One region of the Shewanella scandinavica genome, then DNA from elsewhere that is predicted to be linked to it. Evidence: riboswitches for the same ligand, from Rfam matches in the RefSeq annotation. Region 1 holds a riboswitch; the other holds the start of a gene.

Region 1 (5,056 bases):
CCCGAAGACATGGTGGCCGTGCGTATTTATGCCGATAAACAGCGAATCATATCCACCTGCGATCGCGAGTTACAGTCGGTCAAAGATGTCGCCGAGCTGATCCTTGAGGGCAATGGGCCTGCAACTACGGGCGACTTTATCGTCGCTGTCTGCGAGCGACTCACTAACCGTAAAGTCGAGTTCATCGATAAGTTAGAAGAACAACTCTCTGATTTAGAAGAGCTCGTTGTCTCGGGCAATGTAAAAGACTTACGCACAGATATCGCCGAACTACGCCGCCAAACTGTCGCCATTCGCCGCTATTTAGCGCCCCAGCGTGAAGCCTTTTCAAAAATGATTTCCGAGCAAGTTAGTCTGTTTAACGATTCAGAACGACTTAAACTCAGGGAAACAAACGATAAGCTTATCCGCACCATTGAAGATCTCGATGCCCTGCGCGACAGGGCAAATGTGACTCAGGAAGAATTACTCAGCCAACAATCGGAACAGCTCAATAAACGCTTATATTTCTTATCCTTAGTGTCGGCAATTTTCTTACCATTAGGCTTTTTAACCGGCTTACTCGGGGTCAATATTGGCGGCATACCGGGCGCCGACAACACTTGGGCCTTCGCCACCTTCTGCGGCATATTAATCTCACTCGTCGCCCTACAGATGGCACTGTTTTATCGATTTAAGTGGTTATAGCCTCCTTAAAAACAACAACGCCAATCGATTAGGATTGGCGTTGTTTTCGCTCATTCTTATAAGCTAAGTGATATAAGCGAATTGTTTTGATCCAATGCTTATACGCTAAGCCTTATGATCTAGGCTAGCTATTATGACATCGGCAACTCAAACACATGAGTCATGACTTTATAAAGCTCGGTCCCTTGGTGTACAGACGCCGAAGCAAAGTGCAAAATCGGCACGCAGTCTTGGGGTAAACTGACCGTCTTTAGTTCATCCGCCGTACCGTATAAATCCATACGCAGTAAATTTACTAAGGGCTGTCCCGCAGCCAGTGGTTCACCCACAGGCGCGCGGTATTCCACTAACCCTGAACTTGGTGCGTGATACTTTTTATAGTCTTTAAGGTAACAACCAAAGCGCTGCATTTTAGCGGGGTCAACGGTTTCAGCGATCACGCCGCGGTGGCTTAAATACGCCAAAATCCCTTGGGCATCAAGCAGTGCATCCTCAAGACAGACGCGCTCTTGGCTCGCCAATTCTAAGGTTAACGCCGACACAGCAACGGCTAGATCGCGCCCCTGCGCTTTTGCAAAATCACTTAATTGCCACCAAGGACAAAACGCTGCTTCATCCATGGCGCCACCAAAGGTATTGGGGATAACTAGCGTATAAGGGATCGACAAATACAGCGCAGCAGCTAAGTCATATTCCGGACAATACAAATGCTTACAGGATTTAGGCCCCGTGTGTAGATCGAGCACTATATCCGCGCCGTGGGCCATAATCTGCAGATTAACCGCAAGCCTATGGCCAGTAGTAATGCCCCATTCGTGACGCAACTTTTGCTGACAAGCTTCAACCAAAGTACTGCGATAAGCTTGGATCAGCTCGCTATCACTCAGCTTGGCATGTTCGCTATACCAAGTCGGCAAATCGATAGCATGATTCAAATACTCACGATTCCAGTTCGCCCCCGTAATAGGGTCAAATCGGCCGAGGGTAAACTCACCACTTTTTTGGTTGATCCCAAGGGGATTGGCTAATGGCACTAAGGTGATTTCACCGCGGATGTCACAGAGTTCAAGCTGCTTCATCAACTGATAAATCACCGCATTACCTTGCACTTCAGCGCCGTGGACATTGGCCTGAATATACACTTTGGGGCCAGTCGCCTTATCGTCGCTCGGCTTAAAATGGTAAATAGGCAAGGTGAGCGCTTGCCCTGCGGCAAGCTCGCCAATTTGCAGAGACGATGTTATCGGCAGCATATTAAGCGCCTTCGAACAGATTTTGATGCAGCGATTTCACCACTTGTGCCGCTTCCGATTCTGTCACTAACACACACAGGTTATGTGGGCTGGCGCCTTGGCAAATCATCCGCACATTGTGTGGCTCAAGCACTTCAAACACACGGCGACAAATACCCGGCGTGGTCGCAATACGGTTACCGATAATCGCCACTAAGGCTAATCCATCTTCGACGCGCACTCGGCAATGCTGTGATAATTCTTGCAACAGTGCCTCACTCAACAGACCTTGACCGCTAGAATCTGAACCGGTTTTATCGAGGGTTAGAGACACGTTCACTTCTGAGGTGGTAATTAAATCCACACTGATCTTATGTCGCGCTAATGTCGCAAAGGTTTCCGCTAAAAAGCCCTGTGCATGCAACATCTGCAAACTGTGAAGATTTAACAGGGTTTGGTCGCGGCGCAAAGCCACAGCGCGAAATACGGGTGCATCTTCCACTTGATGGCGGATCCAAGTCCCGCCCTTTTCAGGCTCTTTACTTGAACCCACAAACACTTGAATTTGCTGACGAACGGCAGGAAGAATGGTCGCAGGATGCAATACCTTGGCACCAAAGGTCGCCATCTCGGCGGCTTCATTAAAGCTGATCTCGGCAATCGGAAAAGCATTGGGCGCAAGACGCGGATCGGTTGTATAAATCCCCGCTACATCGGTCCAAATCTCGACCGCTGAGGCGCGTAACGCTTCGGCTAACAACGCAGCAGAATAATCACTACCACCGCGGCCTAATGTGGTCGTTTGACCTGCTTCATCGGCACCGATAAAGCCTTGTGTGACAATCACTTGTTCCGCTAACAGTGGCTGTAGATAATCACGAGCTAAAATCGCAATCTGGTCAACCTGGGGTTCCGCGCGGCCAAAATGGCTGTCGGTACGTAATACTCGACGCACATCGAAGGCACTAGAGTTAACACCTTTCTCGCGGATCACCGCCGAAAACAACGCCGAAGAACATTGCTCACCGAGGGACAACAACTCATCCATGGTCGCTTTGCTGCGTTGTGATGCGAGCGCGTCACTCAATACTGACATGCGACTCAATAATTTATCTAATGCGGCGGCCACATCGTTAGGGCGACCGAGCTTATCTAAAATCGCATATTGAATTTGGGCAATTTGTTTTAATCGCTGTAATCGACCATCGTCGTTAATCGATTCTTGGGTCAATTCCACTAACAGATTGGTTACGCCACTCGATGCGCTGACCACGACTAAACGACAATGAGGATTAGCTAACACTATGTCGGCACAGCGATTCATAGCGTTATAGTCGGCGACTGAGGTGCCACCAAATTTTGCGACAACGAGGGACATTAGCGCACCTCCGTGAAACACGTAGGCCAAGAAATAAACGCAGATTGAATAAAATATTGATTAACTAACATGATCACACTCCGAACTAACTTCGTTCGAAGAGCCTGGTGCTCAATGATAACGCACCCCAAAAGAAGGGAAACAGCAATCGTCACCAGAAGCTCTCCACCAATTACAGGTGACAATCGTCAGGATTCAGCCTGAGCGACCGACATAAATATGCAGCAACCATATCTATGCCTCGGCGTTAATCTCCCTCATCAGTCATCGCTGGAGTTTGTGCTCCTCTGACCGACTACCTAGTTAACGCTCCTCTTCTGTTCCTTTCCTAGGGAAAGGGACGAAAAAAGTAGCAATAAACCCCTAATGAAGTCAATGCTAATTTCATAACAAATGAATAATTTAACTAAAATCTTTTGAAAACAATTAAGTGCTTAAATCGGGTAACTCGTATACCAGCTGCACATAATCACTAAATTTGCCTAAACACACTTCATCATGTCCGGCCAAAGTGCATGGCACTAAGCTCACCTCCCCTTGTTCGACTACATAAATCGCGTATTGATTAAATTTCTTCCCCAATTGCAGCGCCATCGTTCTATCGATAAACACGGCCCAGCTTTTTTCCATGTGGGATAAATCCGGCGCCGCGCCCACTAAAGCACGATAGGGACTGCCGAGTAATTCAATTTCACGGAGAAGTTGGCGATCGAGTAAACGGTTTTGACTGGGAGAAAGCAGCTTTGAAGCAGGATTATGAGCGGTAATAACAGCAAAGGAAAAATCACAGGATAATGCTTGAGTCAGCAAAAATAACGGCGCTTGGTAACATTGCCACAAATCTTGAGTCGTATTGTCCATTGGTAGTCTAATCGAAAAATGAACCCAAGCTAGTGTAGCAGAGTGATTGTAAAATCCAAAGAGGCGTGAACTGGCTCACAGGAATGGCAAATACATTAGTTATACTAATCAATAGCTAAAGTAAATATCATGGTAAAAACCCCGACTCACCTAAAATTTGTTAACATTTCATTTGTTAACAAATGACTAAAACGAGTACAATGTGCGTACTGGTGAGTTGAAACAGATTGAGCAAGATGCTTATCGTTCAATACAGTTTGTTACATATATCGCTTTAAGTAACGTGAACTGACCGGGCATCTGTTTAAAATGTGTTCTACATTTGATTTGTCTTTTAAACATTTAAAAAAACAATAGTTAAGGAACTTATTCTAACTATTGCTTATCGAAGTTGGTACTGATTACGTTTTCTCGTATTACACTTAAACGTGCACTTAATCTACATCCAGATATAGATGTCACCGTAAAGATTTTCCTTTTGAGCACAAAGCAGTTCAAGGAAGTATCAACGCTTTTATGAATATAAGAGCCCGAAGTAAGTTGCTCTTATTGGTTAGTATAAACTGATTAAAATTTAGGTAAATAATATGCAAAATCCGCACATTCTGATCGTTGAAGATGAAGCCGTTACCCGTAACACGCTGAGAAGTATTTTCGAGGCAGAAGGGTATGTGGTAACTGAGGCCAATGATGGCGCAGAAATGCATAAGGCTATGCAGGAAAACAAAATTAACTTGGTCGTTATGGACATTAACTTGCCAGGCAAGAATGGCCTGTTGTTGGCACGTGAACTACGTGAAATCAACAACATAGGTCTGATCTTCCTGACAGGTCGTGACAACGAAGTCGACAAAATCCTTGGACTTGAAATTGGCGCGGACGATTATATTACCAAGCC
Region 2 (5,056 bases), on a different contig from region 1:
AAAGCCGTGAGTTTATTTGAGGTTGTCCCTGTATTGATTTGGGCATATGTGGTCTGTGAGACTAAGCTAGCGATCATGCTGCAGCTTATAATTATCTTATTGTTTATCTGCATTATTTTATTCAATCGAGTGAGGGTGAATAAAGAGTAACTGAAAGCAGATGTAAATACTAAGGTTGAATTGTAACGCAATTTGAGCGGGAATGAGGCGTGGGATTAACGCTTGTTGTTTTAGATTGCAGCCAATAGTGGATATAAAAAAGCTCGCAATGAATGCGAGCTTTTATGCAAATAGGTGTTGGTTACTCGAACCGCCACACCGAATTGGATTAGATTAAGAAATCTTCCATAGAACGACCTTTGTTGATCTCGTTCTTAAATACGGTAGGCATACGGCCTTGGCCAGTCCACTGAACCATTTCACCGTCAACTTCGATTTGGTATTTAGCTGGACGAGGAGCGCGTTTCTTCGCGGTTGCTTTAACAGCTACGCCACCTAAGTCATCAATTGATAAACCAACGGCTTCCATTTGTTGACGGATTTCTTCAATCTTAGCATTACGAGCTGCCATGGCTTGTTCTTCTTCCTCAGCCATAGACTCGCGTTCTACTAAAATTTTATCTAATTTATCGGCTAAATCACGTAACTCTTCAACGCTAAGTTCTTTAACTGCTGCTTTAAAACGACGGCCGTGAGTTAATATCTCTAAAAATTCGCTCATATCTATTTTCGTCCCACTCTAATTTTTAATACAGGATAATGGTGAACAACACCTAAATGATAGAAACTAATATAGCTCGAATCAAATAAAATTATGCGTTTTAAGTAAATTAAATATTATTTATATTTTGAACTTTTCTTATTTACTCAAATAAGTGTCCAAAAAAGTAGCCGTTGCGCGGATTAAAAAATGCAAACAGGCGTTTGACTTTGGTTGACGTTAACGTTAACAGGACGTAAAGTTGCTCTATCCTGCATTGGTATTAACCAATGTTTTGTCCATGTACATGAAAGTGTAGGAAGGAAACCCTATGAAAGTATTGGTGCCCGTTAAGCGCGTTGTTGATGCCAATGTGAAGGTCAGGGTCAAAGCTGACAATACAAGTGTTGACACTGCAAACCTAAAAATGGCGTTGAACCCTTTTTGTGAAATCGCAGTAGAAGAAGCGGTTCGTTTAAAAGAAGCGGGTAGCGCTACTGAAGTGGTTGTTGTCAGTATTGGTAATAAAGCCGTGCAAGAACAATTACGTACCGCGCTCGCATTAGGCGCAGACCGTGCGATTCATATCGATACTGAAGAAGAACTGGTGCCAGTATCTATCGCCAAATTGCTCAAAGCGGTACAAGACAAAGAACAAGCTGAACTGGTGATTTTTGGTAAGCAATCTATCGATGGCGATAACAATCAAACTGGTCAAATGTTCGCGGCGCTGATGGATATGCCACAGGCGACCTTTGCTTCTGAAATCAAATTGGAAGGTCAATCTGTGCAAGTTGCTCGCGAAGTTGACGGTGGTATGCAAACCTTACTTATGCCGTTACCTGCAGTCGTGACTGCCGATCTACGTTTGAACGAACCTCGTTATGCTTCACTGCCTAACATTATGAAAGCCAAGCGTAAGCCATTAGAAGTCTTTACTGTGGCTGATTTGGGCGTGACGTTAAAGAGTCACCAAACGGTTGTGAAGGTCACTCCGCCAGCAGAGCGTAAAGCAGGCATTATGGTAGCGTCGGTAGCTGAGCTAGTTGAAAAGTTAAAAAATGAAGCGAAGGTGATCTAAATGGCCATTTTAGTATTAGCTGAACATGATAATGCCGCACTGAAACTTGATACGGCAAAAATCGTCACTGCCGCTCGCGCCATTGGCGATGAAGTGCATGTACTGGTTGCGGGTCACCAATGTGGCGCGGTTGTCCAAGCTGCACAAGCACTACAAGGCGTTAGCCAAGTGCTCGTTGCCGATGTTAGCGTGTATGAAGCGCATTTAGCGGAAAATTTTGCCAAATTGCTGGTGGACTTAGCGCCAAACTATGGCCACATTCTGGCTTCTGCTTCGAGCTTAGGGAAGGACACGCTTCCGCGTGTGGCAGCATTATTAGATGTTGCGCAAATCTCTGAAGTCATTACCGTCGTCAGTGCGGACACTTTTGTGCGCCCTGTGTATGCGGGTAACGCCTTAGCGACAGTGCAAAGCCATGATGCCATCAAAGTGATGACAGTACGCGCCAGTGCTTTTGATGCTGCGCCAGAAGGTAACAGCGCGGCTGTGACGACACTCGATAAAGTGTTTGAAGCGAGAACTCAGTTTGTTTCTCAATCCTTGACGGTATCAGCCCGTCCAGAATTAGGTAATGCTGGCATTATCGTTTCTGGCGGCCGTGGTATGGGCAGTGGTGAAAACTTCGGCATTTTAGAGCAGCTTGCTGACAAGCTTGGTGCTGCGGTTGGCGCATCACGCGCGGCAGTTGACGCTGGCTTTGTGCCTAACGATTTACAAGTCGGTCAAACCGGTAAAATCGTTGCGCCTAACTTGTATATTGCCGTGGGGATTTCTGGCGCGATTCAACATTTAGCGGGCATGAAAGACGCAAAAGTTATCGTTGCTATTAACAAAGACGCGGAAGCGCCAATTTTCCAAGTTGCCGATTATGGCTTAGTTGCGGACTTATTTGAGGCGGTTCCTGAGCTGATCACAAGTCTCGGTTGATTTAATCTGTGATTTAGGTCACATTAAGTGGCTTTGCGGTAGCATCTGCTAAGCCGCTTATGTTTTTATGTGCCTCACGCCCGCGTAAGGGCGTTCTTAGAAGTAGAGGCGCGCCAAATATTAGTAGTGATCAGTAGGGTGATTCCGTTGATCGATTGCGAAAGGATTTGGTGCCGAAGTGGTTCGATTTATCACGATCAACTGCTGGGGTTGTATCTAATAGGTGCAACACTGCCATAGTATTTTCCGATACGGATATTGGAAATAGTTACTATGGAGCGCTACTGATAGGACAGGTGACCTTGGGTATCTATTGCCTTTCCCCACCAGTTCAGTCGCCCTCCATTCGTATTTAACGAAGATAATAATCAATGACTGTTATGAATTATGCCGATTCGGCACTTTCCTTGCTGCCGCCTGCGGTGGCTATTGTGTTGGCGATCTTAACTCGCCGTGTACTGCTTTCTTTGGGGTTAGGTATTTTAATTGGTGCTTTATTGCTCAATCAATTTTCACCTGTAGCGACGGGTGAATTTGTATTTAATGGCGTTAAAGGACTTTTTTGGACGGGCGAAGGCTTTAATTCGTGGAACTTATATATTCTCGGTTTCTTAATTGTACTGGGAATGATCACAGCGTTAATTACCGTAAGTGGCAGCGCGCGGGCTTTTGCCGATTGGGCTCGTTTACATATACGTAATAAACGTGACGCTAAATTATTAACCATGTTTTTAGGGTGTGTGGTTTTTATTGACGACTATTTCAATAGCTTAGTCGTAGGTTCGGTCGCTAGACCTGTTACCGACCGTTATTATATTTCCCGCGCTAAGTTAGCTTATTTATTAGATTCTACTGCGGCACCTGTGTGCGTTATTTCACCAGTATCAAGTTGGGGCGCGTATATTATTGCACTTATTGGTGGAATATTAACGGCCCATGGTTTTGCTGATACTGGCCATTTGAGTATTTTTATTCAAATGATCCCAATGAACTTCTATGCAATTTTCTCCTTGTTATTATTACTTTTCGTTGTCTTTATGGGATTAGATGTTGGGCCAATGCGCGAGCATGAACTCAATGCCCAGCGTGGTAATTTATACGATGAGTCAAAAGGATTACCGCCTGGAGCCAATGCGGATTTACCTGAAGCCGAAACCGGTAAGATCTTAGGTTTATTCCTGCCGATTACTGTGTTGGTATTTGCGACCCTGTATTTTATGGTCAACAGTGGCGCTCAAGTGCTTGCCGCTGAAGGGATTGAATTTAATATTATTTCAGCGTTTGAGAAAACCGATGTCAGTTCATCCCTTTTCTTTGGTGCATTAATCGGTTTAGCGATTTCGCTGATATTGAATTTAGTCCAAGGCGTTGAGAAATCAATGATAGTCAAAGGCATAGTGCAGGGCGCTCGCTCTATGCTGCCAGCGATTTATATCCTGTTGTTTGCTTGGACCATCGCAGGCGTGATTGGTCAACTCGAAACCGGCAAGTTTATGGCAAGTCTCGCGACGGGCAATATTCCGTTCGCCTTTTTGCCAGCCCTAATGTTTGTGTTAGCGGGTATTACTGCGTTCTCAACCGGTACTAGCTGGGGCACGTTCGGTATCATGTTGCCGATTGCTGCGGATATGGCGATGGGAAGTCACACTGGCATGATGTTGCCTATGCTTGCTTCTGTGCTGGCGGGCGCGGTATTTGGCGATCACTGTTCACCGATTTCCGATACTACGATTTTGTCGTCTACGGGCGCGAGTTGTCACCATATCGACCATGTGGTCACTCAGCTACCGTATGCATTGATTGCGGCGTTTATTAGCTTAACGGGTTATGTCGTACTTGGATTTACTGAGTCAGTTGTCGCAGGTTTAGTGGCCTGTAGTGTGGTGTTTGTGGTTAGCATCATAGTGCTAAAAATCAAATCTAAAGGCGCAATTAGCTAAACCTTAATTGAAACCTTGCACGGCAAAGGTTCACTACGAATAAGTCAAAATAAATCAGCCAGCATTATGCTGGCTGATTTTTTGGTTAACGCTCTATCTCTATCTTTAACCTAATCGCATTAAGGCTATCAGTACTTAACTTAGGCTACTTGCCGCTTAGGTTTTTTGTAGCTTAAAGTGTTTGGTCTAGCCCGCGGCGTTTTAGCAATCCTTGTGTCGTTGGCTCTTGTCCCCGGAAATTTTTGTAGGCTTCCATTGGTGCAATACTGTTGCCCACTTCACGAATAGTTTTGCGGTATTTCATGCCGATTTCACGGTTTAGACCACCTTGGGTTTGCACATAGGCAAAGGCATCCGCCGCTAAAATCTCACTCCACATATACGCGTAATAACTTGCCGAGTAACCAC

The links. A riboswitch is a leader RNA that binds a small molecule or an ion and turns the genes downstream of it on or off. The one in region 1 is predicted to bind lysine.
Region 2: it holds a riboswitch for lysine, as region 1 does, so the genes downstream of both, Q4Q50_RS01715 (Na+/H+ antiporter NhaC family protein) here and lysC (lysine-sensitive aspartokinase 3) in region 1, are expected to answer to the same signal.

Annotation. Positions count from the first base shown of each region.
Region 1 covers NZ_JAUOES010000004.1:200,815-205,870, reverse strand. Annotated here, with positions in the region: gene Q4Q50_RS04825 (zinc transporter ZntB) at 1-687, shown strand, start outside; gene Q4Q50_RS04820 (succinylglutamate desuccinylase/aspartoacylase family protein) at 819-1,940, opposite strand; gene lysC (lysine-sensitive aspartokinase 3) at 1,942-3,297, opposite strand; lysine riboswitch at 3,448-3,622, opposite strand; gene Q4Q50_RS04810 (DUF3293 domain-containing protein) at 3,724-4,158, opposite strand; gene arcA (two-component system response regulator ArcA) at 4,746-5,056, shown strand, end outside.
Region 2 covers NZ_JAUOES010000002.1:48,754-53,809, forward strand. Annotated here, with positions in the region: gene Q4Q50_RS01695 (amidohydrolase family protein) at 1-113, opposite strand, end outside; gene Q4Q50_RS01700 (H-NS histone family protein) at 329-721, opposite strand; gene Q4Q50_RS01705 (electron transfer flavoprotein subunit beta/FixA family protein) at 1,032-1,781, shown strand; gene Q4Q50_RS01710 (electron transfer flavoprotein subunit alpha/FixB family protein) at 1,782-2,708, shown strand; lysine riboswitch at 2,804-3,000, shown strand; gene Q4Q50_RS01715 (Na+/H+ antiporter NhaC family protein) at 3,080-4,648, shown strand; gene Q4Q50_RS01720 (M3 family metallopeptidase) at 4,821-5,056, opposite strand, start outside.